Regions from separate parts of the Streptomyces sp. NPDC057002 genome, predicted to be linked through region 3. Evidence: predicted binding sites of a transcription regulator. Region 3 holds the regulator's gene; each other region holds the start of a gene.
What was found. The regulator HrcA, encoded in region 3, represses chaperone genes, less so after heat shock. The targets are predictions, from matches to a motif close to TTNGCACTCNGNNNNNCNGAGTGCNAA.
Positions count from the first base shown of each region.

Region 1: a site for HrcA is predicted at 7,276-7,302, ahead of groES (co-chaperone GroES). Genes of this name have one in related genera too.
Region 2: a site for HrcA is predicted at 5,442-5,468, ahead of groL (chaperonin GroEL). Genes of this name have one in related genera too.

Region 1 covers NZ_JBHURZ010000003.1:369,142-379,655, forward strand. Annotated here, with positions in the region: gene ACFT32_RS16200 (LacI family DNA-binding transcriptional regulator) at 40-1,107, shown strand; gene ACFT32_RS16205 (cellulose binding domain-containing protein) at 1,119-1,337, shown strand; gene ACFT32_RS16210 (LCP family protein) at 1,432-2,475, shown strand; gene ACFT32_RS16215 (YciI family protein) at 2,613-2,969, shown strand; gene ACFT32_RS16220 (RNA polymerase sigma factor) at 3,017-4,294, shown strand; gene ACFT32_RS16225 (methyltransferase domain-containing protein) at 4,298-5,461, opposite strand; gene ACFT32_RS16230 (polysaccharide deacetylase family protein) at 5,628-6,515, shown strand; gene ACFT32_RS16235 (polysaccharide deacetylase family protein) at 6,551-7,243, shown strand; gene groES (co-chaperone GroES) at 7,449-7,757, shown strand; gene groL (chaperonin GroEL) at 7,879-9,504, shown strand; gene ACFT32_RS16250 (ester cyclase) at 9,577-10,284, opposite strand; gene ACFT32_RS16255 (SDR family NAD(P)-dependent oxidoreductase) at 10,378-10,514, opposite strand, start outside.
Region 2 covers NZ_JBHURZ010000006.1:138,827-149,340, reverse strand. Annotated here, with positions in the region: gene ACFT32_RS28895 (Uma2 family endonuclease) at 1-93, shown strand, start outside; gene ACFT32_RS28890 (hypothetical protein) at 107-676, shown strand; gene ACFT32_RS28885 (carboxylesterase/lipase family protein) at 677-2,233, opposite strand; gene ACFT32_RS28880 (NADH:flavin oxidoreductase) at 2,334-3,455, opposite strand; gene groL (chaperonin GroEL) at 3,657-5,279, opposite strand; gene ACFT32_RS28870 (cold-shock protein) at 5,613-5,816, opposite strand; gene ACFT32_RS28865 (MoaD/ThiS family protein) at 6,265-6,540, opposite strand; gene thrC (threonine synthase) at 6,657-7,943, opposite strand; SAM riboswitch class I at 7,962-8,118, opposite strand; gene ACFT32_RS28855 (glucosyl-3-phosphoglycerate synthase) at 8,274-9,218, shown strand; gene ACFT32_RS28850 (trehalose-6-phosphate synthase) at 9,293-10,514, shown strand, end outside.
Region 3 covers NZ_JBHURZ010000005.1:331,801-342,314, reverse strand. Annotated here, with positions in the region: gene ACFT32_RS25760 (SpoIIE family protein phosphatase) at 1-1,140, shown strand, start outside; gene hemW (radical SAM family heme chaperone HemW) at 1,168-2,400, shown strand; gene ACFT32_RS25750 (DUF3097 domain-containing protein) at 2,511-3,308, opposite strand; gene ACFT32_RS25745 (MBL fold metallo-hydrolase) at 3,340-4,071, opposite strand; gene hrcA (heat-inducible transcriptional repressor HrcA) at 4,244-5,260, shown strand; gene dnaJ (molecular chaperone DnaJ) at 5,260-6,396, shown strand; gene ACFT32_RS25730 (nitronate monooxygenase) at 6,484-7,560, shown strand; gene ACFT32_RS25725 (16S rRNA (uracil(1498)-N(3))-methyltransferase) at 7,557-8,297, shown strand; gene ACFT32_RS25720 (VOC family protein) at 8,315-8,707, shown strand; gene ACFT32_RS25715 (hypothetical protein) at 8,868-9,422, shown strand; gene ACFT32_RS25710 (S41 family peptidase) at 9,468-10,514, shown strand, end outside.

The sequences.
Region 1 (10,514 bases), on a different contig from region 3:
GACTTCGTCAAGGGGGCCCGCAGGGTTACGATCGCCGCCATGACTTCCCCGGAGCCCGTTGAAAGCCGGACGCAAACCCGGACGCAGGGGCGCACCGCGCAGACCGCGACGCTCGCCGAGATCGCCCGCGAGGCCGGTGTGTCGGCGCCGACTGTTTCGAAGGTCCTGAACGGCCGGGCCGATGTCGCCCCGGCCACCCGGGCCCGCGTCGAGGACCTGCTGCGCGCCCACGGCTACCGGCGCCGCCGGGCCGAGGCGACCCGCTCGCCCCTGATCGACCTGGTCTTCCACGAGCTGGAGAGCGCCTGGGCGATGGAGGTCATCCGGGGTGTGGAGAACGTGGCCCGGGACGCCGGGCTGAGCGTGGTGCTGTCGGAGAGCGCCGGGCGGCTCACCCCCGGGCGGACCTGGGCCGACCAGGTCGCCGCGCGCCGCCCGCACGGCGTCGTCCTGGTGCTGTCCGGGCTCGACGCGTCGCAGCGGGCGCTGCTGACCAGCCGCTCCATCCCGTTCGTGGTGATGGACCCGGCCGGCGACCCGGGTGCCGACGTGCCGTCGATCGGCGCGACCAACTGGCAGGGCGGTCTCGCGGCCACCCGGCACCTGGTCGAGCTGGGGCACCGCAGGATCGGCGCGATCACCGGGCCCTCGCAGATGATGTGCAGCCGGGCCCGGGTCGACGGCTACCGGGCCGCCCTGGAGACGGCCGGGCTGCCGGTGGACCCCGGGCTGATCGCGGACGGCGACTTCCATCACGAGGCCGGCTACCGGCGGGGCCTGGAGCTGCTGCGCCGTCCGGACCGGCCGACCGCCGTCTTCGCCGGGAACGACCTGCAGGCGCTCGGGCTGTACGAGGCCGCGCGCGAACTGGGGCTGCGCATCCCCGAGGACCTCAGCGTGGTCGGGTTCGACGACCTGCCGGTGGCGCCCCTGGTCGGGCCGCCGCTGACGACCGTACGGCAGCCGCTGACGGAGATGGCCGAGGCGGCGGCCAAGCTGGTCCTGGACCTCGGCCGCGAGGAGGGCAGCCCGGCGGCGACCCGGGTCGAGCTGGCGACGAGCCTGGTGGTGCGCAGCAGCACGACGGCGCCCCTGGCCGGAAGTTGACGTATTGACGGGTGGGGCGGGCGTCTCCACGCTCCTCCGAAGCCAATCGGTTACACCGACGAAACTTTCGGATGCGGCGCTGGCACAAGGCGGTGATGAACGCCTGTGTGACGGTCAGTTGTGTGAACGCCTCGTACAACGGGTCGGTGCCGGAGGGCGGTTCGGGGACGTTCGGGTCCAACGGCTCGTGGAGCGGGAGCAATCCGGTGCCGGTGGTGGCACCGGGGTGAGAAGGGGGCCGTCCGGCCCGCGAAGTCTGAGAATTTCCGAAGAAAAGGCGCGTCGAGGTCCCTGCCCGTAATAATTCGGACTTATGTTCCTGCCGTGACGGGACATGAGGCGAACGGGGACGAGAGCAGAGGCACGGGCCGGCGGTCGATCGCGCTGCGGACCGCCGGCCTGACCCTGACGGCCCTGCTGATGCTGGCCGCCGCGGCGGCGGGCTGGGCCTACTGGCATCTCGACAGCAACATCAAGAGCGTCGACATCGACAACGCGCTGGGCGACAACCGCCCGCCGAGGCCGGTGAGCGCGCCGTCGCCCTCGGCGTCCGCCCTGCCCAGCGGCGCGCTCAACATCCTGGTCCTGGGCTCCGACTCGCGCAGCGGCGAGCAGAACCAGAGGATCGGGGGCGGCGACAGCACGGGCGCCCGCTCCGACACGGCGATGGTCGTCCACCTCGACGCCGGGCGGACCAGCGCGACGGTGGTGAGCATCCCGCGCGACACCCTGGTCACCCGCCCGTCCTGCCCCCGCTCCTCCGGCGGTCCGACGGCGGTGGCCTACCACTCCATGTTCAACAGCGCGTACGCGGTGGGCGGTCCGGTCTGTGCCGTGAAGACGGTCGAGTCGCTCACCGGAGTCCGCATGGACCACTACATCGAGGTCGACTTCTCCGGCTTCGAGAAGCTGGTGGACGCGCTCGGCGGTGTCACCGTCACCACCGAGGAGGACATCGCCGACGACCACAGCCATCTGCGCCTGAAGGCGGGCACCCACCATCTGGACGGCGCCCGGGCCCTCGCGCTCGCCCGCACCCGGCACGGCATCGGCGACGGCAGCGACCTCGGCCGTATCGGCCTCCAGCACACGCTGGTGAAGGCGCTGCTGGAACAGATCGCCGCACAGAACCTGCTCACCGACCCGGCGAAGCTGTACCGGGTCGCGGACGCGGTGACCGCCGGCCTCACCACCGACACCGGCCTGGACTCCCTGACCGATCTGACCCGGCTCGGACAGAGCCTGCGGGGCCTGTCGGCGAGCGAGGTGCGGACGGTGACGATGCCGGTGGTGCGGGCGCCGTCGGACCCCAACCGGGTGGTCGCCGAGGAGCCCGAGGCGGAGAAGCTGTGGGAGTCGCTGCGGTGACCTGCGGGAACGCGGGCCGGGGAAGAACCCGGGAAAAATCTCGAGGAAATACGGCGACCGTCGATCCCGGGGCCTCCCGATCGACGCAGGGGTGAGAGCGGGAAGAGATCCCGCTCCGGAGACCCCGAGGAGTCACCATGCCGCGCTTTCTCACCCTGATCCGCATCGACGAGAAGAACGCCCCCGCCGAGGGCCCGAGCCCCGAGCTCATGGAGCGGATGGGCGCGCTCCTGGAGGAGATCACCAAGGCCGGGGTCATGCTCGACACGGCCGGGCTCACCCCGACCTCGGACGGCAGTCGGGTGACCTGGGAGGGCGGGCAGCTCTCCGTCACCGACGGGCCGTTCACCGAGTCCAAGGAGGTCATCGGCGGCTACTCGATCAGCCAGTGCAAGGACAAGGCCGAGGCGATCGAGTGGACCAAGCGGTTCCTGTCCACGCACGAGGACTACTGGACGATCACCGCCGAGGTCCGGCAGATCACCGAGGACTGACCGGCGCTGCTTGGCCGGGTGCCGCCGAGGGTGTCTGATGGTGGGCTGTGACAGCGCAGCCCACCCCGGACCCGAGCGGCACCGGCACGGCCATCGAAACGGTCTTCCGCATCGAGTCGCCCCGCATCATCGCCGGCGTCACCCGGATCGTCCGGGACGTCGGCATCGCCGAGGAACTCGCGCAGGACGCCCTGGTCGCCGCGCTGGAGCAGTGGCCGCGGGACGGCGTGCCCGACAACCCGGGCGCGTGGCTCATGGCCACCGCCCGCAACCGCGCCGTCGACCTGGTCCGCCGCCGGGAGAACTACGCCCGCAAGCTGGCCGAGATCGGCCGCGACCTGTCGGCCGTGTCTCCACCGGAGGAGCCCGCGGTCCTCCATGACCCCGACGACATCGACGACGACCTGCTGCGCCTGGTCTTCACCGCCTGCCACCCGGTGCTGTCCACGGAGGCCCGCACCGCCCTCACCCTGCGCCTCCTCGGCGGCCTCACCACGGCCGAGATCGCCCGCGCCGTCCTGGTCCCGGAACCGACCGTCGCGCAACGCATCGTCCGCGCCAAACGCACCCTGGCCACGCGGAACATCGCCTTCGAGGTGCCCTACGGCCCCGACCGCGAGGCCCGCCTCGGCTCCGTCCTCGACGTCATCTACCTCATCTTCAACGAGGGCTACGCCGCCACGGCCGGCGACGACTGGCTCCGCCCGTCCCTGTGCGAGGACGCCCTGCGCCTGGCCCGGGTGCTCTCGTCCCTCATGCCGAAGGAACCCGAGGTCCACGGCCTGACCGCGCTCCTGGAGTTCCAGGCGTCCCGCACGGCGGCCCGGACCGGCCCCTCCGGCGAACCGGTCCTCCTCAAGGAACAGAACCGGGCCCGGTGGAACCGCATGCTCATCGCCCGCGGCGTCGCCGCGCTGGGCAGGGCCGAGGCCGCCTCCTCGGGCGCCCCGGGCCCGTACCTCCTGCAAGGCGCCATCGCCGCCTGCCACGCGCACGCCCACACCTACGAGGAGACCGACTGGGCCCGCATCGCCGTCCTGTACGGCCTCCTGGCCGCCCGCTCCCCCTCCCCGGTCGTGGAACTGAACCGCGCGGTGGCCGTCTCCATGGCCGAGGGCCCGTCCGAGGCCCTGCCCATCGTCGACGCCCTGACCGGCGACCCCGCCCTGCGCGACTACCACCTGCTCCCCAGCGTCCGGGCCGACCTGCTCTCCCGCCTGGGCCGCACGGCGGAGGCCCGGGCCGAGTTCGAACGGGCGGCGGCCCTGACCCGGAACGCGCGCGAGCGGGAGCTGTTGCTGCGGCGGGCCGCGGAGGAGACCTGAGCGTCAGACCGGGTGCCCGATGAGCATCGCCGGTGCCCCCGCCACCCGGGTCAGGAACACCGTGGCCGCGTGCGGGCCCTGGGGCTTGACCTTCTTGCGGAGTTCCTCGGGCTCGACCGCCGAGCCCCGCTTCTTGACGGTGAGGGTGCCGACCTGGCGTTCCCTCAGCAGGGCCTTCAGCTTCTTGACGTTGAAGGGGAGATGGTCGGTGATCTCGTAGGCGGTGGCGTACGGCGTCGGGCGCAGGGTGTCGGCCGTGACGTACGCGATGGTCGCGTCGAGCAGGCCGCCGTCCACCTGGTCGGCCACCTCGGAGACCAGGTGGGCCCGGATCACGGCGCCGTCGGGCTCGTACAGGTAGCGGCCGGGCGGGCGGACCTCCGGGTCGGGCAGGCCGCGCGCGAGCAGGGTGCGGGGGCCCGGCAGCAGGGTGGCCCGGACCGCCCCCGGCTCGGTGCCGAACCACAGCACCGCCTCCTTCACGTCCCCGCCGTCGGAGATCCACTCGGCCTCGGCGTCCTCGGGCACCGCCTCGTGCGGGATGCCGGGGGCGATCTTCAGCGCGGCGGCGCGAGGGGCCCGGCGGGCGGCCGACACCGCCCAGGACAGGGGCGGTGAGTAGGCCTCGGGGTCGAAGATCCGGCCCCGGCCGCCGCGCCGGGCCGGGTCGACGAAGACGGCGTCGTACCCGGCCGTGTCCACCTCCGTGACATCGGCCTCCCGCACCTCGATCAGGGGGGCGAGACCCAGTTCATCGGCGTTCGCCCGAGCCGCCGCGGCCGTCATCGGGTCCCGGTCCACGGCCAGCACCCGGATCCCGGCGCGGGCCAGCGCGATCGCGTCCCCGCCGATGCCGGAGCACAGGTCGGCGACGGAGGTGATCCCCAGGTCCTTCATCCGCCGGGCGCGATACGCCGCCACACTCGCCCGGGTCGACTGCTCCACCCCGTTCGGCGTGAAGAACATCCGCCCCGCGTCCTCGGCCCCGAACTTCACCGCCGCCCGCTGCCGCAGCCGCGCCTGGCCCAGCGCCGCCGACACCAGCTCGGCGGGGTGCTCCCGGCGCAGCCGCGTCGCCACGGCCAGCTCCCGCGCCGGGTCGGTGTCGCGGACCTCGTCGAGGAGGGCGCGGCCTTCGGGGGTGAGGAGAGGGGCGAGGTCGTTCACCGGATCATTGTCGGCCACGGGGCGGCGGGGGCGGCGGGCCGGGGCGGATGTGGGCCAGTCGGAGGACGGTGGGCCGTCGGCCGCGGTGTCGGGGAGGGTACGCACCGGCCGGCTGCGAGGATCCGGCATCATGCGAGCAGTCGTACAAAATGACAAAAGGCGGGCAATGGGCGGCGTCCGCATCGGCCTTGTCGTGCTCGCCCTCGCTGCCATCGCCTCGGGCTGCGCGCAGGCGGACGGCGGCCAGGTCGCCCCGGCCGGCGGCCAGCAGCCCCTCGACGCGCCCCCGGCCCGCGCACTCGACACCTACGCCACCAAGCTGCGCGCCGCGCACGCCGCCCGCATCGCCGCGGCACACCGCTGGGGGCTGAGAAGGGTCCCGCCGGCCGCCCCGCCGGCCCCCGAGAAGAAGCCCAGGATCAGGACCCGCAAGGGCTTCGAGGTGGACGGCCACCGGGAGCTGGGCCTCCCGCCCGTCTTCACCACCATCCCCACCCGGGACAAGGTCGTCTTCCTCACCATCGACGACGGCGCCGAGAAGGACCCGGAGTTCCTGCGGATGATGAGCGACCTGGACGTCCCGTACACCGCCTTCCTCAGCGGCTACCTGGTGAAGGACGACGACCGCTACTTCCGGCAGATGCAGGCCAGGGGCGTGGTCCTGAACAACCACACCCTCTGGCACCGCTACATGCCGGGCCTGTCGTACCGCGCGCAGAGGCGCGAGATCTGCGGCATGCAGCGCTTCATCGAGAGGCGCCACGGAACCCGCCCCACCCTCTTCCGCCCGCCCTTCGGCAGCTACGACAGGGCGACCCTGCGCGCCGCCGAGGTCTGCGGCATCGAGTACGTCCCCCTCTGGAACGCGGAGGTCTTCGCCGACCACTGGGAGTACCGCGAGGCGGACCGGAGGCTGCGCCCGGGCGACATCGTCCTCACCCACTTCCGCGGCCGCGAGCAGTGGAAGGGAACGATGCCCGACATGATCCGCCGCTTCCTGAACAAGGTCACGGCAGAGGGATACGCGGTGGCGCGGCTGGAGGACTACCTGTGAGGCGGCTGCCGGCCGCCGCCGCGCTGTGTGCGGGCATGCTCCTGCTGGCCGGCTGCGCCGGGACGGCGGGGGAGCGGGCGGGAGCGGACGGCCGGGGCCAGGACCCGGCCCACGCGGCCGGCCCCCTCGCGCGTCCGGCACGCCTGCCGCCCGTCGTGGACCGGGTCCGCACCCCCGACCCGGTCGTCTTCCTGACCTACGACGACGGCGCCGAACGCGACCCCGGCTTCGCCGGCCTCGTCCGCGAACGGCGGCTCCCGGTCAGCCTGTTCCTCACGGACAGCGTCGCGGGCCCCGGCTACGGCCACCTGGCCCGGCTGCGCGCGGTCGGCGCGACCGTGCAGAACCACACCCTCGACCACCCGGCCCTGCGCGGCCTGCCCTACGCCGGGCAGCGCGCCGAGATCTGCGGCCAGCAGCACAAACTCCGCACCCGCTTCGGCATCCGCCCCCACCTCTTCCGCCCGCCCTACGGCACCTATGACACGACGACCCTGCGCGCCGCCGCCGACTGCGGCATCACGGCGATCGTCCTCTGGCGGGCCTCCCTGTCCGCCGACGGCGAACTGACGTACACCCACGGCGAGCCACGCCCTCGCCCCGGCGACATCGTCTCCGTGCCGTCGGCCGGGACGAATCCCCTGACGACGACGGAACGAACCGTGCGGCTGCTGAGGGAGATCGAGGGGAGAGGCCTGCGGGTGGGACGGCTGGAGGACTACCTCTGACACGAAGTCCCCGGCCGACGCGCCGCGGGCAATTAGCAGTCCGCTTGACCGAGTGCTAATCACGGTCATAGTCTCGGCTCTGGCACTCACCCCTGGAGAGTGCCAACACAGCGACGGGCAGGTCCGGCACCCGCGACGACGGATCCACCTGGTCGCCACCTCAGACAGTTAACCCCGTGAGATCTCCGAAGGGGGAGGTCGGATCGTGACGACCACCAGCTCCAAGGTTGCCATCAAGCCGCTCGAGGACCGCATTGTGGTCCAGCCGCTCGACGCCGAGCAGACCACCGCCTCTGGCCTGGTCATCCCGGACACCGCCAAGGAGAAGCCCCAGGAGGGCGTCGTCCTGGCCGTGGGCCCGGGCCGCTTCGAGGACGGTAACCGTCTTCCGCTCGACGTCTCCGTCGGCGATGTCGTGCTCTACAGCAAGTACGGCGGCACCGAGGTGAAGTACAACGGCGAGGAGTACCTCGTCCTCTCGGCTCGCGACGTGCTCGCGATCGTCGAGAAGTAATTCACCCCGCATTACCAGCATTGCAGTGAACTGCGCCCCTGGCCCCCGCGACCTTATGAAGCCGGGCGTCGGGGGCGCGGTTCGTTTCACCCACATTTTCCGAGAGGGCTGAACCGCTCCCATGGCGAAGATCCTGAAGTTCGACGAGGACGCCCGTCGCGCCCTCGAGCGCGGCGTCAACAAGCTTGCCGACACGGTCAAGGTGACGATCGGCCCCAAGGGCCGCAACGTCGTCATCGACAAGAAGTTCGGTGCCCCCACCATCACCAACGACGGTGTGACCATCGCCCGTGAGGTAGAGGTCGAGGACCCGTACGAGAACCTCGGTGCCCAGCTGGTCAAGGAGGTGGCGACCAAGACCAACGACATCGCGGGTGACGGTACGACCACCGCGACCGTGCTCGCCCAGGCGCTCGTGCGCGAGGGCCTGAAGAACGTCGCCGCCGGTGCCTCCCCGGCCGCCCTGAAGAAGGGCATCGACGCCGCGGTCAAGGCCGTGTCCGAGGAGCTCCTCGCGACCGCCCGCCCGATCGACGAGAAGTCCGACATCGCCGCCGTCGCCGGTCTGTCCGCCCAGGACCAGCAGGTCGGCGAGCTCATCGCCGAGGCGATGGACAAGGTCGGCAAGGACGGTGTCATCACCGTCGAGGAGTCCAACACCTTCGGTCTGGAGCTGGACTTCACCGAGGGCATGGCCTTCGACAAGGGCTACCTGTCGCCGTACTTCGTGACGGACCAGGAGCGCATGGAAGCGGTCCTGGACGACCCGTACATCCTCATCACGCAGGGCAAGATCTCCGCCATCGCGGACCTGCTGCCGCTGCTGGAGAAGGTCATCCAGGCCAACGCCTCCAAGCCGCTGCTGATCATCGCCGAGGACGTCGACGGCGAGGCGCTGTCCACCCTCGTCGTGAACAAGATCCGCGGCACCTTCAACGCCGTCGCGGTGAAGGCCCCCGGCTTCGGCGACCGCCGCAAGGCGATGCTGCAGGACCTCGCGGTCCTCACCGGCGCCACGGTCGTCTCCGAGGAGGTCGGCCTCAAGCTCGACCAGGTCGGCCTGGACGTCCTCGGCTCCGCCCGCCGCATCACCGTCACCAAGGACGACACCACGGTCGTCGACGGCGCCGGCAACAAGGACGACGTGCAGGGCCGCGTCGCCCAGATCAAGGCCGAGATCGAGTCCACCGACTCCGACTGGGACCGCGAGAAGCTCCAGGAGCGCCTCGCGAAGCTGGCCGGCGGCGTGTGCGTCATCCGCGTGGGTGCCGCCACCGAGGTCGAGCTCAAGGAGCGCAAGCACCGTCTGGAGGACGCCATCTCCGCGACCCGCGCCGCGGTCGAGGAGGGCATCGTCTCCGGTGGTGGCTCCGCTCTGGTCCACGCCGTGAAGGTCCTCGAGGGCAACCTCGGCAAGACCGGCGACGAGGCCACGGGTGTCGCGGTCGTCCGCCGCGCCGCCGTCGAGCCGCTGCGCTGGATCGCCGAGAACGCCGGCCTGGAGGGCTACGTCATCACCTCCAAGGTCGCCGAGCTGGACAAGGGCCAGGGCTTCAACGCCGCCACCGGCGAGTACGGCGACCTGGTCAAGGCCGGCGTCATCGACCCGGTCAAGGTCACCCGCTCCGCCCTGGAGAACGCCGCCTCCATCGCCTCCCTCCTCCTCACGACCGAGACCCTGGTCGTCGAGAAGAAGGAAGAGGAGGAGCCGGCCGCCGGGGGCCACGGCCACGGCCACTCCCACTGAGGCACCGACCTCGTAGAGAAGCCCCCGTCCCGCCTCGCGCGGAACGGGGGCTTCTCCCTTGGGTCCCGCGGGTCACAGCTCCAGCGGGTCGAGCGCCCCGAGCTGCTGCATCAGCCCGAGCCGGTCGTACTCCCACCAGCCCTCGGCGATCTTCCCGTCGGGCGTGCACCGGTGGAAGGTCGTCCCCGTCATGGTGACGTCCTTGCCGGTCGGCGGAATCCCGAGGAAGTCGCCCTTGTGGTGTCCCTTCCAGGTCCACCGGGTGCAGACCCGGTCGCCCTGGGCGACCTGGTCGTCGATCGTGAACGAGAAGTCGAACCCGCCCCGCCACACCTCCAGCTCGCGCCGCACCGCGTCCAGCCCGATGACGTCCTGCACATTGGCGGGATCGTGGTCGTGGTAGTCCTCGATGAACACGTCGTTGAACGGGGGCGCCGCACCCTGCCCGGGCGCCTGTTCGAAGAACCTGCGCGCGGTGGCCGCGTACAACTGCTCGTCCCGCACCACGTCCAGATCGGTGAACGTCGGTGCCTCGTCGCAGAGCGCCACCATGTCCTGGAAGATCCGGTCGGTCTCCGGAAGCCCGGAGTTCCGCATCGCCTCCTCGTACGACGGGAACTCCACGATCTCGACCACGTGCGACGCGTCGGCCCGGTCCTTCGCCACCACACTGTGCGACGCGGTCCGCTTCCCTTTGGTCTGCTCGACCCACCTGTCCATCAGCCGGTTCATCTCGTCGAGCCGACTGGTCCTGCATTCGATGAGCTGTACGAAGGTCATGGCCTCGCCTCCGGGCTCGCTGGGTCCGGCTACAGCTCCATTCTCCCAAGCGGGCCGCCCGGATGCCTCCCGGAGCCTCGGCGGCCGAACCCGCTACTGCGGCCCGTACTTCCGCCCCGTCTTGGACGAGACCGCCCCGAGCATCCCTCTGGGCACCAGCTTCGCCGCCCCCATCAGCGCCTTGTAGCGCGGGTCCGGGATCGACAGCGTCTTGCCCCGGGCCAGATCGT
Region 2 (10,514 bases), on a different contig from region 3:
ATCTCCCCGCACCCCTGGGGCGCCACCGTCGAGCTCCCCGCCCCCCTAAACATCACCCTGGACACCGAGAAACTCAAGGACTACGCCGACTAGCGACAATGGACCCATGAACCACGCCCAGCTCACCGCCCTGGGCCGCGCCCTACGCCTCCTCGGCGAGCACGGCGAGGCCCTCACCTCCGACACCCCGGACGGCAAACTGCACGAGGTCAAGGCCGACCTCAAGCGCGCCCTGGACCTGCTGGACGAGAGCGTCGCGACCGCCAAGCCCACGACACGCTGCCCCGAGCATCCGAACGGCCCGGTCGACGAGAACGCCCCCGACCTGTGCCTGCTGTGCGAGACCCGGCGCAGGACCGCCCGCCGGAACGAGTTCAACGGGCCCGCCCCGCAGCAGCCGCAGACCGACCCCGTCCAGTCCCGCTACGGCGTGAGCGGCGACCGCCCCCAGCCCCAGCAGCGCTGGCTGCCGGAGCTGTGGAACGGCCAGACCTGGCAGCTGTGCGGCACCCCGCGCCGGGACCGCCGCGAGGCCGAGCTGTTCATCGCCGCCCAGCGCAAGGCTCCCCGGGCGGCCATGGCGTACCGGCTCGTGCACGAGTTCACCGACTACGAGGTGCTGCGCGTGTGGGGCACGCCCCTGCGGGTCGACATCGAGCCGATGGGCAACCTCTAGCTACAGGAGGGGCAGGGCAGAGAAGTCGTAGCCCTCCCACAGTCGCCGCGAGGTCTCCTCCGGGTACGCCCTCACCACCGGCTCCGCGTCCAGGACCTGCATCAGCCGCTCCGCGTCGTCGTACGCCGGCCAGCCCGGGTCGCCCGACCTCGCGAAGGACGTCCAGGACGCGCGGAAGCGGGACGACAGCGCCTCGGCCTCGGCGGACGGCTCGGTGCCCGCGAACAGCAGAAGCCCCAGGTCCGCCCCGAACGTGCCGAAGAGCAGCGGGATGTCCAGTCCGTGGCAGGCGCCCAGCGCGCCGCCGTTTCCGGGGGCCGCCCAGGTCAGTTCGTAGAGGTGCGCGCTGCCGCCGCCCGCGCGCTGCGCCTCGGCCAGGTGCAGGGAGGGCATGTTGAACAGCCAGTCCGTCTGGACGCGTTCGTAAAGCTCGCTCGGGGAGGCGTCGGGGAAGGCGGCCCGGTAGGCCTGTTCGCCGTCGGGGCCGGGGGCGAACAGCCGCAGGGCCGAGGCAGCCCGCTCCTCGCTGATCTGGCCCAGTTGGCCCGCCATGGCGATAAAGAGGCGGTACTCGTCGCGGTTGTGGCCGACGAGCAGGTCGACGTCCTTCGCCGAACCCGCCGCCAGCGCCTGCCACGGCGTGGTCGGCAGCACCTCGCCGTCGACCACCGGCGAGAAGGGGGTGACCGTGGGCGCCGCCTGGCCCCAGCGGTCGGTGTACTGGAGCATCTTGGCGCTCAGCGTCTCGCCCGCCGACGTCAGCCGGTGCGGGGCGATCGTCGAGAGATCGGCGACCGTGGGGCGCAGCCCCACCTCGGCGGCCAGCGCGAGACCGATGTCCCGGGCGAGCGCGTCGGAGAAGAACGTCCCCGGCACGCTCTGTGCGATCGCCCGGCGGAACAGTCCGGCCGCCCGTGGCATGGCGAGCAGCGAGGCGACCGAACCCGCGCCGGCCGATTCACCGAAGACCGTGACCTGGTCCGGATCGCCGCCGAACGCCTCGATGTTGTCCCGGACCCATTCCAGTGCCGCCACCTGGTCGAGCAGGCCCCGGTTTGCGGGCGCGCCCTCGATGAACGCGAAACCCTCCATGCCCAGGCGGTAGTTGAGGGACACGACCACCACGTCGCCGTCGGCCGCGATGCGCCGGGCGTCGTAGCCGGGGCTGCCGGAGTGACCGAGCTTGTAGGCACCGCCGTAGATCCACACCATCACCGGGCGGCGGGCCGCCGGGTCGGCCTCGGGCGTCCAGACGTTGACGGTGAGCCACTCGTCACCCTCGGGTACGTCGAGCAGGCCCGGGCCACCCAGGCTGCCGACGTCCTGCGGGGGCGGCGGGCCGAAGGCGTCGGCGTCGCGTATGCCGTCCCATGGTTCGGCCGGGCGCGGTGCCTGGAAGCGGGCCTCGCCCACCGGAGGCGCGGCGAAAGGGATGCCGCGATAGACGGCGAGTCCCTCCTCCCTTCGGCCACGTACCGCACCGGCGGTCGTAGGGACCACCGGTGCGGGCTCCTCCGAGGGGCCACCCGCCGACGGGCGGGACTCGGTCGTCGTCATCTGGATCTCCTCACGGAATGCCGGTGAACAGGCGCTCAGTCAGTGTCCTTGACTGACGCAAGCAGATCCAGAGCCTCAGGTGCCGGGACAGCTACCGGGGTCAGCTGAGGGTCTTCAGCGCCGCCGGGTCGTAGGGGGCCGTGTCCTCGAAGCGGCCGCCCAGCACCTTGGCCGCCCACTGCGGGTCCTGGAGCAGCGCCCGGCCGACGGCGACCATGTCGAACTCGTCGCGCTCGAAGCGGTCCAGGAGGTTGTCGAGGTCGTTGACGTCGGCGCCCTCGCCCTGGAAGGACTTGAGGAAGTCGACGCCGTTCAGGCCGACCGAACCGACGGTGATGGCCGGCTTGCCGGTCAGCTTCTTGGTCCAGCCGGCCAGGTTGAGGTCGGAGTCCTCGAACTCGGGCACCCAGTAGCGGCGGGTGGAGGCGTGGAAGGCGTCGACACCGGCGGCGGCCAGCGGGGCCAGGATGGCCTCCAGCTCCTCGGGCGTCTCGGCGAGGCGGGCGTCGTAGGCCTCCTGCTTCCACTGCGAGTAGCGGAAGATGACGGGGAAGTCGGCGGAGACGGTCTCGCGGACTGCGGCGACGATCTCCTCCGAGAGCTTGGCGCGGGCGACCGAGTCGCCGCCGTAGGCGTCGGTGCGGCGGTTGGTGCCCTCCCAGAGGAACTGGTCGAGCAGGTAGCCGTGGGCGCCGTGGAGCTCCACGCCGTCGAAGCCGATGCGCTCGGCGGCTGCCGCGGCCTCGGCGAACGCGCCGATGACGGCGTCGATGTCGGCCTGGGTCATGGCCTTGCCGGTGGGCTCCGAGGCGCCGATGCGCAGACCGGAGGGGCCGACGGCCGGGGCGTCCGCGAACGGCGGCTCACCCTGGTTGCGGACCATGCCGATGTGCCACAGCTGCGGGACGATCGTGCCGCCCGCGGCGTGCACCGCCTCGGCGACCTTCGCCCAGCCCGCGAGCTGCTCCTCGCCGTGGAACCGCGGCACGCGGTCGCTCTGCCCGGCCGACTCGTGCCCGACGTAGGTGCCCTCGGTGACGATCAGGCCGACTCCGGCGGCGGCACGGCGGGAGTAGTACGAGATGACGTCCTCGCCGGGGACTCCGCCCGGGGAGAACATGCGGGTCATCGGCGCCATGGCGATGCGGTTCGGGACGGTCAGGCCGTTGAGCGTGACGGGCCGGGACAGAATTTCGGCGGCGCGGGAGGCGGCGACGGTCACTCAGGGGCTCCTTCGGATACCGGACAGTATGTGCATACGCATAGGACATGCGTTTCAACCATCCGGCCCGCCCGCGCCATCCCGTCCGCGCTGTGACCCCGGACACGCCCGAGGGCGGCACCCCCTGCCCGGATATCCGGAACAGGAAGTGCCGCCCTCGGCAAGACCGTTGATCAACCCGGGGAAATCCCAGGGGGTCGATCAGAAGTCCATGTCACCGCCCGGCATACCGCCACCGGCGGGCGCGGCGGCCTTCTCCGGCTTGTCGGCGATGACGGCCTCGGTGGTGAGGAACAGCGCGGCGATGGAGGCGGCGTTCTGCAGAGCGGAACGGGTCACCTTCGCCGGGTCGATGATGCCCTCGGCGATCATGTCGACGTACTCACCGGTCGCGGCGTTCAGGCCGTGGCCGACCTGGAGGTTGCGGACCTTCTCCACGACGACGCCGCCCTCGAGACCACCGTTGACGGCGATCTGCTTCAGCGGGGCCTCGAGCGCGAGCTTGACGGCGTTGGCGCCGGTCGCCTCGTCACCCTCGAGGTCCAGCTTCTCGAAGACGGAAGCCGCCTGGATGAGCGCCACGCCACCACCGGCGACGATGCCCTCCTCGACGGCCGCCTTGGCGTTGCGCACGGCGTCCTCGATGCGGTGCTTGCGCTCCTTGAGCTCCACCTCGGTGGCGGCACCGGCCTTGATGACCGCGACACCGCCGGCGAGCTTCGCCAGGCGCTCCTGCAGCTTCTCGCGGTCGTAGTCCGAGTCGCTGTTCTCGATCTCGGCGCGGATCTGGTTGACGCGGCCGTTGACCTGGTCGGTCGAACCGGCACCGTCGACGATGGTCGTCTCGTCCTTGGTGATGACCACCTTGCGGGCCTTGCCCAGCAGGTCGAGCGTGGCGTTCTCCAGCTTGAGGCCGACCTCCTCGGAGATCACCTCGCCGCCGGTGAGGATGCCGATGTCCTGCAGCATCGCCTTGCGGCGGTCACCGAAGCCCGGGGCCTTGACGGCGACGGACTTGAAGGTGCCGCGGATCTTGTTGACGACCAGGGTCGACAGGGCCTCGCCCTCGACGTCCTCGGCGATGATCAGCAGCGGCTTGCCCGACTGCATGACCTTCTCCAGGAGCGGGAGCAGGTCCTTGACGTTCGAGATCTTGGAGTTCGCGATCAGGATGTACGGGTCGTCGAGGACGGCCTCCATACGCTCCATGTCGGTCGCGAAGTACGCCGAGATGTAGCCCTTGTCGAAGCGCATACCCTCGGTGAGCTCAAGCTCCAGACCGAAGGTCTGGGACTCCTCGACGGTGATGACGCCTTCCTTGCCGACCTTGTCCATCGCCTCGGCGATGAGCTCGCCGATCTGGGTGTCGGCGGCGGAGATGGAGGCCGTGGAAGCGATCTGCTCCTTGGTCTCGACGTCCTTCGCCTGCTCCAGCAGGGCGGCGGAGACGGCCTCGACGGCACGCTCGATGCCGCGCTTGAGGGCCATCGGGTTGGCGCCGGCGGCTACGTTGCGCAGGCCCTCCTTGACCAGGGCCTGGGCGAGAACGGTCGCGGTGGTCGTACCGTCACCGGCGACGTCGTCCGTCTTCTTGGCGACTTCCTTGACCAGCTCGGCGCCGATCTTCTCGTACGGGTCCTCGAGCTCGATCTCCTTGGCGATGGAGACACCATCGTTGGTGATCGTGGGGGCGCCCCACTTCTTCTCGAGGACGACGTTGCGGCCCTTGGGGCCGAGCGTCACCTTCACGGCGTCCGCGAGCTGGTTCATGCCGCGCTCGAGGCCGCGCCGCGCCTCCTCGTCGAACGCGATGATCTTGGCCATGTGAAGTGGTCCCTCCAGGACTGGGGGTGATTACTTCGGACCGCGCCCGCGCCCGCGACGGACGGCTCGCCAGCCTCGTGGTTCCTTCCCCACCCGGCCTGCGGGCCTCACCGACCCGGTCCTTACGTTGTCACTCTCACCTTCAGAGTGCTAACGCAATGATTAGCACTCGGGCATGGCGAGTGCAAGCGCCTCCCAGGGATCGGGCGGGCCGCTCAGCCACCCGCGAACGGCGCCCGGCAGGGCTTTCGAACAGGCCGAAGGGCCCGCACCCCGGGGGGTACGGGCCCTTCAGAGAAGACCTGCCGCTTGCGGTTTGTCGTGGTCGCGCGTTCAGGCAGCCACGCGAACCATGTCGGCCTGTGGGCCCTTCTGGCCCTGCGAGATCTCGAACTCGACCCGCTGGCCCTCTTCAAGGGTGCGGTACCCGTCCATCTGGATCGCGCTGTAGTGGACGAAAACATCCGCACCACCGTCGACCGCGATGAAGCCGTACCCCTTCTCCGCGTTGAACCACTTGACGGTGCCCTGAGCCATGCCTAACTCCCCTATTACTGGCCCTTGCACAGATCCGCACTTCGCGGATCCGGGTCAGACCTCACCCCCCACGGATTGGGGGCGTGCGCCGGAACGCGTCGACCGCGGCCGAATGTATCTGTCCAACTGCCCTCTGCAACAGGTCAATCGGACGAGAATTCCGGACGCGCAGGATCCGGAATGTGGGGAGAATTCGCCTGACTTCAGGGCAAGTCGGGCCACACAAAGGGAACAAAAGCCACGAAAGGCCCACACACTTTGGCTACATCTTGTCGGGCTCGCGGCAGGAATTCAGGGTGCCCGATCAGGGGACCGGGATCGCGTTCCCCAACTGTACCGCGCTCAACCACACAGAATTGCCCCCTCCGCTTCTCTCACGGAGGGGGCAATTCGATGAACGCTCAGTGACGGCCGTTACCGATGGTAATAATCAAGCCGGTCGACCGGTTCAGCCACCGGCGACGGCCGGAATGATCGACACACCGGCACCGTCCGGCGTCGCCGTCTCGAGACCCTGCTCGAACCGCACGTCGTCGTCATTGACATACACGTTGACGAACCGGCGCAGCTTGCCCTGGTCGTCCAGCACCCGGGCGGCGATCCCGGTGTGGTTCTTCTCCAGATCGGCGATGACCTCACCGAGGTTCGCGCCCTCGGCAGCGACCTCGGCCTGGCCGCCGGTGTAGGTACGCAGGATGGTGGGGATTCGAACGGTGACGCTCATGACTTCAAAACCTCCGGTTGGGAAGCGGACCTGCTTTCAGGGGCGCGGGGCTGTATCGATTTGCGGCTCCGCCGCGTGGGCGCGACCAGCCCCCACCGGCCCGCAGCGAACAACGATCAGACGAGACCCGCATCCCGGAACGAGTCCAGGTTGGGCCGGATGGTCGCGGTCAGCCCGGTCCCGGCCACCGCATCCAACGTCTTCAGACCATCGCCCGTGTTCAGCACCACGGTCGTCAGCGACGGGTCGAGGGCGCCGCTCTCGAGCAGCTTCTTCGTCACACCCACCGTCACCCCACCGGCGGTCTCCGCGAACACACCCTCGGTCCGGGCGAGCAGCTTGATCGCCTCGACGACCTGCTCGTCGTTCACGTCCTCCACCGCACCGCCCGTACGACGCGCGATGTCCAGCACGTACGGCCCGTCCGCCGGGTTGCCGATCGCCAGCGACTTGGCGATGGTGTCCGGCTTCTGCGGCCGTACGACGTCGTGCCCGGCCTTGAACGCCGTGGACACCGGCGAGCAGCCGAGCGCCTGAGCACCGAAGATCTTGTACGGCTTGTCCTCGACCAGACCGAGCTTGATCAGCTCCTGCAGACCCTTGTCGATCTTCGTGAGCTGCGAGCCGGAGGCGATCGGCACCACGAGCTGGTCCGGCAGCTGCCAGCCGAGCTGCTCGCAGATCTCGTACGCCAGCGTCTTGGAGCCCTCCGCGTAGTACGGCCGCAGGTTGACGTTGACGAAGCCCCAGCCCTCGCCGGCCGGGTCGCCGATCAGCTCGGAGCAGAAGCGGTTCACGTCGTCGTAGTTGCCCTCGATGCCGACGAGCTCGCCGCCGTAGATCGCGGCCATGACGACCTTGCCCTGTTCCAGGTCGTGCGGGATGAACACGCAGGAGCGGAAGCCGGCGCGGGCAGCGGCGGCACCCACCGCACCGGCGAGGTTGCCGGTGGAGGAGCAGGAGAGGGTGGTGAAGTCGAAGGCGCGCGCGGCCTCGATGGCCTGGGCGACGACGCGGTCCTTGAAGGAGTGCGTCGGGTTGCCGGAGTCGTCCTTGACGAAGAGCTTGCCGGCGTCGACGCCGAGCTCACGGGCCAGGTTGTCGGCCTTGACGAGCTTGGTCCAGCCGGGGTTGATGTTCGGCTTGTCCGCGACGTCGGCCGGGACCGGCAGCAGCGGGGCGTAGCGCCAGATGTTCGCGGGGCCCGCTTCGATGCGCTTGCGGAGCTCTTCGGTTTCGTAGGCCGAGAAGTCGTAGGCGATCTCCAGCGGGCCGAAACACTCCTCGCACGCGAAGACCGGGCCGAGGGGGACGCGGTGACCGCACTCGCGGCAGCTCAGCGCGGCGGCGGGGCCGAGGTCTACGGTGGATTCAGTGGTGCTTGCAACAGTCTGCGCAGCCATATGAGGCGAGGCCCTTTCTCCTCATCTTCCTCACGACGCATCTCGCCGTGAGACGGATTTGGCACCTTCCCGAGCCGGGAGCCTCGCGCATGGGGTCGACAGTGACCTACGAGTACCGACTGGAGGGTTGCCGGGGCTTCAACGGGCCGTATCCCTCTGCCCCTCTGGATGAGCTGTATTCGGTTGTCGACGTGGGTTGACCCCGGACATGCGATGGTCACCCGCGTTGTTCAAGACTGTAACCGACGACCAGGACAGTTGAGATAGTCGTCCGAACCGCGAGATGGCTCACAGTCCGTCCCGCCGAGAGTACGCAGAGGAGCCGCCACGGTGCTGGAAGAAGTCGAGCGCTGGCTGAGCACCCGTTCCTGGTCCGCGACCGATCGCCCCCTCCACCAGATACTGGCCGCCAAGCAGCGCACGGGCCAGACGGTCAGTGTCGTGCTGCCCGCGCTCAACGAGGAGGAGACGGTCGGCGACATCGCCGCCGTGATCCGCCACGACCTGATGCGGCAGGTGCCGCTCGTCGACGAGCTCGTCGTGGTCGACTCCGGCTCGACCGACCGGACGTCGGAGGTGGCCGCGGCCGCGGGCGCGACCGTGGTGCACCGGGACGGGATACTCCCGCGGCTGCCCGCGGTGCCCGGCAAGGGCGAGGTGCTGTGGCGCTCGCTGCTCGTCACCCGCGGGGACATCGTCTGCTTCGTCGACGCGGACCTGCGGGACTTCTCGTCCGACTTCGTCTCCGGGATCGTGGGCCCGCTGCTCACCGAGCCGGGCGTGGACCTGGTGAAGGCCATGTACGACCGTCCGCTGGGCGCGGCCGCCGGGCAGGGCGGCCGGGTCACCGAGCTGATGGCCAGGCCACTGCTCAACATGCACTGGCCGCAGCTGGCCGGCTTCGTGCAGCCGCTCGGCGGCGAGTACGCGGCCCGCCGCTCGCTGCTGGAGCAGCTGCCGTTCCCCGTCGGGTACGGCGTCGAGCTGGGCATGCTGGTCGACGCCCTGCACCTGGCGGGGCTCGACGCCCTCGCCCAGGTCGACGTCGGGGTGCGCAAGCACCGGCACCAGGACGGGCAGGCGCTGGGCCGGATGGCCGCCGCGATCTACCGCACGGCCCAGCTGAGGCTGGCCCGCGGGCATCTGATCCGGCCGTCCCTGACGCAGTTCGAGCGGGGCGGCGACGGCTTCGAGCCGCGGACGTACTCCGTGGACACCGAGGAGCGTCCGCCGATGGTGGAGATCGCCGAGTACCAGGCGCGGAAGGCCGCCTGACCGGGGCTGTTTTTCGGCCGGGCGGGTCAGGTCCGTACGTTTGAGCGTTTCCGGGCCGGGCTAGGTTGAGGGCTATGGCTTCTACGTACGGTGCTGCGCAGGTGCTGGTGGCCTCCAACCGCGGCCCGGTCTCCTACACGGTGGGCGAGGACGGTTCGCTGAACGCCAAACGCGGCGGCGGCGGGCTGGTCTCTGGGCTCTCCGCGATCGGCTCGGACGCGGACGCGCTCTGGGTCTGCTCGGCGCTGTCCGACGGCGACCGCGAGGCGGTCCGGCGCGGGGTCGGCGAGGACGGCGTGCGGATGCTGGACATCACGGCCGAGGTGCACGCCGACGCGTACAACGGCATCGCCAACTCGGTGCTGTGGTTCGTCCACCACATGCTGTACCAGACGCCGCTGGAGCCGGTCTTCGACGCGGAGTTCCGGCGGCAGTGGACGTCCTACGAGAGGTACAACCGGGCGTTCGCCGAGGCGCTGGCCGAGGAGGCGGCGCAGGGCGCGGCCGTCGTGGTGCAGGACTACCACCTGACGCTGGTGCCGGGCATGCTGCGCGAGCTGCGGCCGGACCTGAGGATCGGGCACTTCTCGCACACGCCGTGGGCGCCGCCCGAGTACTTCCGGATGCTGCCCGACGATGTGGCCGGGCAGGTGCTGCGCGGCATGCTGGGCGCGGACCGGCTGGGCTTTCTCACGCGGCGCTGGGCCGACGCGTTCGTCGAATGCGCCGAGCGGTTCGCCGGCGGACTCGGGGGCACGCGGGTCGGTGTGCACGGGCTGGGGGCCGACGCGGACTTCCTGCGGAAGCGGTCGCACGAGAAGGACGTCGAGGAGCGGATGGCCGCGCTGCGGGAGCAGATCGGCGAGGGCCGCCGCACCATCGTCCGCGTCGACCGCACCGAGCTGTCGAAGAACATCGTGCGCGGCCTGCTGGCCTACCGCACGCTCCTCGACTCCCACGCGGAGTGGCGCGAGCGCGTGGTGCACGTGGCCTTCGCGTACCCCTCACGGCAGGACCTCGCCGTGTACCGCGACTACACGGCCGAGGTGCAGCGGCTGGCGGACGAGATCAACGAGCGGTACGGGACGCCGGGCTGGACTCCGGTCGTACTGCACGTCAAGGACGACTTCGCGCGCTCCCTGGCCGCGTACCGGCTGGCCGACGTCGCGCTCGTCAACCCCATCCGCGACGGCATGAACCTCGTCGCCAAGGAGATCCCGGTCGTCTCCGACGCGGGCTGCGCGCTGGTGCTGTCGCGGGAGGCCGGGGCGTACGAGGAGCTGGGCGAGGACGCGA
Region 3 (10,514 bases):
GGCGGGGCCGGAGCGGGCGGGGCGCGCCTGGCCCGGGTCTGGCACGGCAGCGAGAACCGCATCGAGGAGCTGCGCCAGGCGCTGGAGAAGGACCCGCCGCACCCGTCCGACCCGCCCGGGTCCGGGCCCGTCGACTACCCCTGGCCGGGCGAGGCGCTCGGTGAGGCGCCGGGCGAGCCGGGGTCGGCGCTCGCGTACCGGCTGGTCGCCGGGGGACGCCCGCTGGGCACCCTGGTCATCGGCCGGTCCGGGGCCGCCGGCTTCCCCGACGAGATCACCGGACTCGTGGAGGATCTCAGCCGCCGCGTCGCCCTCGCCATCGGCGCCGCCCGCCAGTACGCCCGCCAGGCCACCATCAGCGCCGTACTCCAGCGCGGACTGCTGCCAGGCGCCGTCGCCGAGATCCCCGGGGTGCGCAGCGCGCTCGTCTACGAGCCGTACGACAAGGGCGGTCCCAGCGGCGACTTCTACGACCTGTTCCCGGCCGGTGACGGCCGCTGGTGCTTCGCTGTCGGTGACGTCCAGGGCAAGGGCCCCGAGGCGGCCGTCGTGATCGGCCTGGCCCGGCCCTGGCTGCGGCTGCTGGCCCGCGAGGGCTACCGGGTCGCCGACGTCCTCGACCGCCTCAACCAGCTCCTCCTCGACGACGCCACGGAGGCCGCGGACGCGGCGGCCCGGGCGCTGGTGGCCGCGGGCGCCCGGCCGACCCCGCCCGGCGACGGCCCTCAGACACGCTTCCTGTCCCTGTTGTACGGCGAACTGGTCCCCTTCGACGGCGGTGTCCGCTGCACCGTCGCCTCCGCCGGGCACCCGCTCCCGCTGCTGCTCGGGGCGGGCGGCGAGGTCCACGCGACAGCGCAGCCGCAGACCCTCCTGGGGGTCGTCGAGGACGCCACGTACACCAGCGACACCTTCGAGCTGCGGCCCGGCGACACGCTGCTGTGCGTCACCGACGGCGTGACCGAGCGCCGCTCCGGCTCCCGCCAGTTCGACGACGAGGACGGGCTCGCGGCGGCGCTCGCCGGGTGCGCGGGGCTGGACGCCGAGCTGATAGCCGAGCGGATCAAGCGGCTGGTGCACGAGTTCGGGGCCCGGCCCCCGGCCGACGATCTCGCGCTGCTGGTGCTCCAGGCGGAGTGAGTGTCCCGGTGCTGGACAATGGAAGGCATGCCTTCCGCACTTCCCGACGGTGAGCCCGTCCCCGACGACGGCGCGCTGCCCCTGTCCGCGCTCGCCGGGGCCGCCGGCCGTCCGCTCGGGTTCTATCTGCATGTCCCGTACTGCGCGACCCGCTGCGGCTACTGCGATTTCAACACCTACACGGCGACCGAGCTGCGCGGCACGGGCGGTGTGCTGGCCTCCCGTGACAACTACGCCGAGACGCTGGTCGAGGAGGTCCGCCTGGCGCGCAAGGTGCTGGGCGATGATCCGCGGCCCGTTCGCACGGTGTTCGTGGGCGGGGGGACGCCCACGCTGCTGGCCGCCGGTGATCTCGTACGGATGCTGGGCGCGATCCGTGACGAGTTCGGGCTGGCGCCGGATGCCGAGATCACGACGGAGGCGAATCCGGAGTCGGTGGATCCGGCGTATCTGGCCGCGCTGCGCGAGGGCGGCTTCAACCGGATCTCGTTCGGCATGCAGAGCGCGCGGCAGCATGTGCTGAAGGTGCTGGACCGTACACACACGCCCGGGCGTCCCGAGGCGTGCGTGGCGGAGGCGCGGGCGGCGGGCTTCGAGCACGTCAACCTGGATCTGATCTACGGCACGCCGGGGGAGAGCGACGACGACTGGCGGGCCACGCTGAGCGCGGCGCTCGGGGCCGGGCCTGATCACGTCAGCGCGTACGCCCTGATTGTGGAGGAGGGGACGCAGCTCGCTCGTCGGATCCGCCGGGGCGAGGTCCCCATGACGGACGACGATGTCCACGCCGACCGCTATCTGATCGCCGAGGAGGCGCTGTCCTCGGCCGGTTTCGAGTGGTACGAGGTGTCCAACTGGGCGACTTCGGAGGCGGGGCGGTGCCTGCACAACGAGCTGTACTGGCGCGGGGCCGACTGGTGGGGGGCCGGGCCGGGGGCGCACAGTCATGTGGGGGGCGTTCGGTGGTGGAACGTCAAGCATCCGGGGGCTTATGCGGGGGCGCTGGCGGCGGGGCGGTCGCCTGGGGCCGGGCGTGAGGTGCTGTCGGACGAGGACCGGCGGGTGGAGCGGATTCTGCTGGAGTTGCGGCTGCGGGAGGGGGTGCCGTTGGCGTTGCTGCGGGAGGAGGGGTTTGCTGCCTCGCGCAGGGCGCTGTCGGAGGGGCTGCTTCAGGAAGGGCCGTATGAGGAGGGGCGTGCGGTGTTGACCTTGCGGGGGCGGTTGCTGGCCGATGGGGTTGTTCGGGATCTCGTGGACTGAAGTGCTCGGGGTTGGTGCTCGGGGCGGGTGGGGGCGCAGCCCGGCGTAGCGGGGTGCCGCTGCGCCCACCCGTGCCGCCCTCAGCGGCACGATTGCCCGCAGCTATGCAGCTAGGCGGTTACGAAGTCGATCAGTTCTTCCACCCTGCCCAGGAGTTCCGGCTCCAGGTCCCTGTACGACCGCACCCCCGACAGGATCCGTTGCCAGGCCGCGCCCGTGTTGGGCGGCCAGCCCAAAGCGCGGCATACGCCCGTTTTCCAGTCCTGGCCGTGGGGGATGCGGGGCCAGGACTCGATGCCGAGGGACGCCGGCTTCACCGCTTCCCAGATGTCGATGTACGGGTGGCCCACCACCAGGGCGTGCTCGCTCGTCACCGACTCGGCGATGCGCCACTCCTTGCTGCCCGGAACCAGGTGGTCCACCAGGACGCCGAGGCGGGCGTCCGGGCCAGGGGCGAAGTCGGAGACGATCGCGGGCAGGTCGTCGACGCCCTCCAGGTACTCCACGACCACGCCCTCGATGCGCAGGTCGTCGCCCCAGACCTTCTCGACCAGCTCGGCGTCGTGCCGGCCCTCGACATAGATGCGGCCGGCGCGGGCGACACGCGCGCGTGCGCCGGGGACGGCCACCGAACCGGAGGCGGTGCGCGTGGGGCGGGCGGGGCCGGACGCCGGGCGGACCAGCGTCACCACCCTGCCCTCCAGCAGGAAACCGCGCGGCTCCATCGGGAAGACGCGGTGCTTGCCGAAGCGGTCCTCGAGCGTCACCGTGCCCGCCTCGCAGCGGATCACCGCTCCGCAGAAGCCCGTCCCGGCCTCCTCGACCACCAGGCCCGGATCCGCCGGAACCTCGGGCACCGGCTTCGGCTTCTTCCACGGCGGGGTCAGATCGGCGGAGTACTGGCGCATTCGAATGACGATAGGAGAAGGCGCAGGGCGATCACCGCGACACGCCGAAACGCGCCGCCAGCGCGTCCCGCTGGGCCCGGACGAACGCCGCGTCCACCACCGCTCCGTGACCGGGCACGTACAGCGCGTCCTCGCCGCCCAGATCCAGCAGCCGGTCCAGGGCGGCCGGCCAGTGCGACGGCACCGCGTCGGGGCCCGCCTGGGGCTCGCCGGACTCCTCGACCAGGTCGCCGCAGAACACCACCTCCGGATCACCGGGCACCAGCACCGCCAGGTCGTGCGCGGTATGCCCCGGGCCCACGTTCGCAAGCAGCACCTGGCGGCCGCCGCCCAGGTCGAGCGTCCACTCGCCGGAGACCAGATGGCGGGGCGGGACCAGCCGGTCCGCCGACTCCCGCGCCACGGGCTCCGCCAGGCCGTTGCGTACCGCGTCCGCGCACAGCTCCTCGCGGTCCCGCACACGCGTGAGGACCGCGTCCACGCCCACCGCGCCGAAAACCTCCGCCTCCGGGAACGCCGCCGCGCCGAAGACATGGTCGAAGTGGGGGTGGGTCAGCGCGAGATGCGTCACACGATGACCGGTGAGCGACTGCGCCTGCGTGCGCAACCGCGTGCCCTCGGCCATGCTCGACCCCGCGTCGATCATGAGGACCGCGCCCTCACCGGCGACCAGTCCCGCCGTGCAGTCCCACACCGGGAGCCGGCACCGCCCCACCCCGGCGGCCACCCGCTCCCACCCGAGCTCTTCCCAAGTCACCGTCATACGGCGACGCTAGCGGTGACACCCGTCGCGGGCACGACAGCGCACGACCAGCCTTGCCGGGGGTGCACCCCACCGCCGTACACTGGGCCGGGGAATGCTGGCACTCGCACGCGCAGAGTGCCAGGCCACGACAGGCAGGGCCGCGAGCGGAAGACTTCTGGAGGTGTGCGCGATGCTCAGTGAACGCAGGCTTCAGGTGCTGCGCGCCATCGTCCAGGACTACGTCGGCACCGAGGAGCCCGTCGGCTCCAAGGCCCTCACCGAGCGGCACAGCCTCGGCGTCTCCCCGGCCACCGTGCGCAACGACATGGCGGCCCTCGAGGACGAGGGATACATCGCCCAGCCGCACACCAGTGCCGGGCGCATCCCCACCGACAAGGGCTACCGGCTGTTCGTGGACAAGCTGGCCGGCGTCAAGCCGATGACCGCGCCCGAGCGGCGCGCGATCCAGAACTTCCTCGAAGGTGCCGTCGACCTCGACGACGTCGTGGCGCGTACGGTGCGGCTGCTGGCGCAGCTCACGCGCCAGGTGGCCGTCGTGCAGTACCCGTCGCTGACCCGGTCGACCGTGCGGCATGTGGAGTTGCTCGCCCTCGCGCCCGCGCGTCTGATGCTCGTGCTGATCACGGACACCGGGCGGGTCGAGCAGCGTGTGGTCGACTGCGTGGCGCCCTTCGGCGAGGCCTCGCTCGCGGATCTGCGCGCACGGCTCAACAGCCGTGTGGCGAACCGCCGTTTCGCGGATGTGCCGAGTTTGGTGGAGGATCTCCCGGAGGCGTTCGAGCACGAGGACCGGGGTACGGTTTCCACGGTGCTCTCCACGCTTCTGGAGACGCTCGTCGAGGAGAACGAGGAGCGGCTGATGATCGGCGGCACCGCCAATCTCACCCGTTTCGGGCATGACTTTCCCCTGGTGATCCGGCCGGTGCTGGAGGCGCTCGAGGAGCAGGTCGTGCTCCTCAAGCTGCTCGGCGAGGCGAAGGATCCGGGCGTGACCGTACGTATCGGTCATGAGAACGCCCACGAAGGACTCAACTCCACGTCCGTCGTGTCGGTCGGCTACGGTTCGGGCGGCGAGGCAGTCGCCAAGCTCGGCGTGGTCGGACCGACCCGCATGGACTACCCGGGAACGATGGGAGCGGTACGCGCAGTGGCACGGTACGTCGGACAGATCCTGGCGGAGTCGTAGTGGCCACGGACTACTACGCCGTACTCGGCGTGCGCCGCGACGCGTCGCAGGAAGAGATCAAGAAGGCCTTCCGGCGGCTCGCACGCGAGCTGCATCCGGACGTCAACCCGGATCCGAAGACCCAGGAGCGGTTCAAGGAGATCAACGCCGCCTACGAGGTGTTGTCGGATCCGCAGAAGAAGCAGGTCTACGACCTCGGCGGCGACCCGCTCTCGCAGGCCGCGGGCGGCGGCGCGGGCGGCTTCGGAGCCGGTGGCTTCGGGAACTTCTCCGACATCATGGACGCGTTCTTCGGCACGGCGTCGCAGCGCGGTCCGCGCTCGCGCACCCGCCGCGGCCAGGACGCGATGATCCGTATCGAGGTCGAGCTCGACGAGGCCGCCTTCGGTACGACCAAGGACATCCAGGTCGACACGGCCGTCGTCTGCAACACCTGCAGCGGCGAGGGTGCCGCGCCGGGGACGAGTGCGCAGACGTGTGACATGTGCCGCGGCCGCGGTGAGGTGTCGCAGGTCACCCGGTCGTTCCTCGGCCAGGTCATGACGTCCCGGCCCTGCCCGCAGTGCCAGGGCTTCGGGACCGTGGTGCCGACGCCGTGCCCGGAGTGCGCCGGTGACGGCCGCGTCCGCTCCCGGCGGACCCTGACCGTGAAGATCCCCGCGGGTGTCGACAACGGCACGCGCATCCAGCTCGCCGGCGAGGGCGAGGTCGGGCCCGGTGGCGGTCCCGCCGGTGACCTCTACGTCGAGATCCACGAACTCCCGCACTCCACGTTCCAGCGGCGCGGCGACGACCTGCACTGCACGGTGACGATCCCCATGACGGCCGCGTGTCTCGGCACGAAGGTGCCGCTGGAGACGCTGGACGGCATGGAGGAGGTCGACATCCGCCCGGGCACCCAGTCCGGCCAGTCGATCCCGCTGCACGGCCGGGGCATCACGCACCTACGGGGCGGCGGACGCGGCGACCTCATCGTCCACGTCGAGGTCCAGACCCCGACCAAGCTCGACCCCGAGCAGGAGCGGTTGCTGCGCGAGCTGGCCAAGCTGCGGGGCGAGGAGCGGCCTACGGGGCAGTTCCAGCCGGGGCAGCAGGGGTTGTTCTCGCGGTTGAAGGACGCGTTCAACGGGCGCTGATCGGTTTTTCGCGGCGCCTTTTCCTCTGGTCTATGCCACACGGAGGCCGGTTTCGGAGTTGTTCGGAGGACGTGACAACATGCGGTCATGTCCTCCGCACTGACCGATCTCTTCCCGCACCCGATCGTGCAGGCCCCCATGGCGGGTGGCGTCTCCGTACCGCAGCTCGCCGCCGCCGTGTGCGAGGCGGGCGGGCTCGGATTCCTCGCCGCCGGGTACAAAACGGCCGACGGGGTGTACCAGGAGATCAAGCAGCTCCGGAGCCTCACGAGCAGGCCCTTCGGCGTGAACGTCTTCATGCCGCAGCCCGAGTACGCCGACCCCGCCTCCATCGATGTCTATGCCCACCAGCTGGCCGGTGAGGCCACCTGGTACGAGGCCGAGCTCGGCGATCCCGACAGCGGTCGCGACGACGGCTACGAGACCAAGCTCGCGGTGCTGCGGGACAACCCCGTGCCGGTCGTGTCGTTCCACTTCGGCGTGCCGAGCCGGGAGGTCATCGACAGCCTGCACCGCGTCGGTACCTTCGTCCTCGCCGCCGCGACCACCCCCGACGAGGCCCGGGCCGTCGAGCGGGCGGGTGCGGACGGGGTCATCGCGCAGGGCGTCGAGGCCGGCGGCCACCAGGGCACCCACCGGGACATCCCTGAGCTGGACGGTGCCGGCATCGGACTGCTGTCGCTGGTCGCGCAGATCCGGGAAACCGTGAGCATCCCGATCGTCGCCGCCGGCGGCATCATGCGCGGCGGCCAGATCGCCGGGGTCCTCGCCGCCGGCGCGAGCGCGGCCCAGCTCGGCACCGCGTTCCTCGCCACGCACGAGTCGGGCGCGAACGCCCTGCACAAGCAGGCGCTGACCAACCCCCTGTTCGTGCGTACGGAGTTGACCCGGGCCTTCTCCGGGCGGCCGGCGCGCGGTCTCGTCAACCGGTTCCTGCGCGAGCACGGCCCGTACGCGCCGCCCGCCTACCCCGAGGTCCATCACCTGACCTCGCCGCTGCGCAAGGCCGCCGCCAAGGCGGGGGACGCGCAGGGGATGGCGCTGTGGGCCGGGCAGGGCCACCGGATGGCGCGGGAGCTGCCCGCCGGGCAGCTGGTGGAGGTGCTGGCCGGTGAACTCGCCACGGCGCGCGCGGTGCTGTCGGGTGGGGGCGGCGTCCTGTGACCGCGCCGGTGTTCGTCGTCGAGCACCTCGACGCGGGTGGCGGCGGCCGGTACGTCCTCGACGGTCCGGAAGGGCGGCATGCCGTCTCCGTGAAGCGGCTGCGGCCCGGCGAGGACATCGTCCTCACGGACGGGGCCGGGCGCTGGGCGGACTGCGTCGTGCTCGATACGGAGGGCAAGGACCGGCTGATCGTCCGGCTGGACTCGGTGACCGAGGAGCCGGAGGAGCGGCCCCGGGTCACCGTCGTCCAGGCGCTGCCCAAGGGCGACCGCGGGGAGCTGGCCGTCGAGACGATGACCGAGGTCGGTGTCGACGCGATCGTGCCGTGGGCGGCGGCGCGCTGCATCACGCAGTGGAAGGGCGAGCGCGGGCTGAAGGCGCTGGGCAAGTGGCGGGCGACGGCGCGGGAGGCGGGCAAGCAGTCACGCCGCGTACGGTTTCCGGAGGTCGCGGAGGCGGCGACGACCAAGCAGGTCGCTGCGCTGCTGGCCGGGGCCGAGTTCGCCGGCGTTCTCCATGAGAGCGGGGACGAGCCGCTGGCGACCGCCGAACTGCCGTCCTCCGGTGAGATCGTGCTGGTCGTTGGGCCCGAAGGGGGCGTGGCGCCCGAGGAGTTGGCGCAGTTCGAGGAGGCGGGGGCGAAGGCGTACCGGCTGGGGCGCAGTGTGCTGCGCACCTCGACTGCCGGCACGGCGGCTGCCGCGGTGCTCCTGGCCCGCACCGGCCGCTGGTCCTGATCCTTCCCGGAGGCACCGTGGAACTCGCACAGGTACGACTGCTCGTCACCGACTTCGCCGCCTGCTACCGCTTCTACGGCGAGGTTCTCGGCCTCAAGCCGCAGTCGGGCGCGGCGGACGGGCCGTACGAGAAGTTCAGCCCCGCCGTCGGCTCGGCGGGGATCGCCCTGCAGGACCGCACGATGATGGCCGAGATCCTCGACGAACTGGGCGACCCTGCGGCCGGCCATCGCTCCCTGGTCGTTCTGCGCGTCGACGCACTGGACACCTACTGCGAGGAGATCACCCTGCGGGGCGCCACGGTCCTGCACGGCCCGGCACCTCTGACCGACCGCATGCGCGTAGCTCACCTCAAGGACCCGGAGGGGAACTTGGTGGAGCTGCAGGAGTGGTTGCTGCTGCGCGGCTGACGCCGAGCCTCTTGCGTCGGCGGTCTCTGGGCATGTCGGCATGTCAGGGCTCAGGGCAGTGGGGGGAGCCGGAGCGGGCCGGGAGGAGGTGACGTGCGGGAGCCCCGAGTGGCCGTATGCGCCCTACCGCCCCGCCCTCGTCGGTGGCAGGCTGCCCTCCATGGGGGTATTGAGGAGGATTGGGCGGGGGCCGCGCAGCCGTAGGGCGGCGGTCGCGGTGACATGCGCGGTGGTTGTCGTAGGCGGCGCGGTCGCCTGTGAACCCGGCGGTGGCATCAGCTCCGCGGCCGTCGCGTACACCACCGACGAAACCGTCACCAAGGAGCTCAACCGCCAGAAGGCAGGTGTGCGCTGGCTGACGTGTACCGCCTCGTACGGGGAATCCGGCAAGGGCGGGAACGCCTCGCCCTCGGCACGTGAGAAGACCGTCGCGACCGTCGACTGTGAGGGGGAGACCGAGGACGGGAAGGACATCGTCGTCACCGGCAGGGTCACCCACGCCGTGGACGGCGAATGCGTGCGCGGGAAGATCACCGCCAAGGTCGACGGCAAGGTGTGGTTCGAGGTCGACGGGCTCGGCAACTGTGATGCCACTCCGTCGCCCGTCGGAGGCGGGCCCACGAACGGGCAGCCCGGGCCCACCGTCACCGTGACCGTCACACAGACCATCTGGTGCGAGCGCTATCCGGACTGCCGCCCTGTCGAGGGCAAGTGATCCGAAGTCTGTCCGCGTGGCGCCGTCCCTGCATAGGGTGATCGGGTGACTCAGTCCGCATCGCCTGCTTATCTCCGGTTCCCCCACGTGCACGGCGACCTGGTCGCCTTCACCGCCGAGGACGACGTGTGGCTCGCTCCCCTCGACGGCGGCCGGGCCTGGCGGGTCAGCGCCGACAACGTGCCGGTGACCCAGCCCCGCATCTCGCCCGACGGCACCACCGTCGCGTGGACCTCCACCCGCGACGGCGCTCCCGAGGTGCACATCGCCCCGGCCGACGGCGGACCCGCCAAGCGGCTGACGTACTGGGGAAGTTCGAAGACCCAGGTGCGCGGCTGGACCCCGGACGGCGAGGTCCTGGCGATCAGCACGCAGGGGCAGGCGAGCCTGCGCCGTACCTGGGCGCGTGCCGTTCCGCTCGACGGCGGTCCGGCCACCACCCTGCCGTACGGGCCCGTCGGTGACGTCGCCCACGGGCCGAGTGTGGTTCTGCTGAGCGCGCCGATGGGGCGCGAGGCCGCCTGGTGGAAGCGGTACCGGGGCGGTACCGCGGGGAAGCTGTGGATCGACCGGGAGGGGGACGGGGAGTTCGTACGGCTGCATCAGGAGCTGGACGGGAACGTCGAGTATCCGCTGTGGGCCGGTGAGCGCATCGCCTTTCTCTCCGATCACGAGGGCACCGGGGCGCTCTACTCCTCCCTCGCCGACGGGGCCGATCTGCGGCGGCACACGCCGCTCGACGGGTTCTACGCCCGGCACGCCGCGACCGACGGCACCCGGGTCGTCTACTCCAGCGCCGGTGAGCTGTGGGTGCTCGATGATCTGGACGGGGCCGAGCCGCGTCGGCTGGACGTGCGGCTGGGCGGGCAGCGCGTCGATCTTCAGCCGTTTCCGCTGCACGCCTCCCGGTCGTTCGGGTCGGCGTCCCCGGACCACACCGCGCGCGGCAGCGCCGTCTCCGTACGAGGCTCCGTCCACTGGGTCACCCACCGCGCCGGCCCCGCCCGCGCCCTCGCCGCGACGCCCGGCGTGCGGGCCCGGCAGCCGCGCGCCTTCCGCGCCGACGGCGAGGAGTGGGTGGTGTGGGTGACG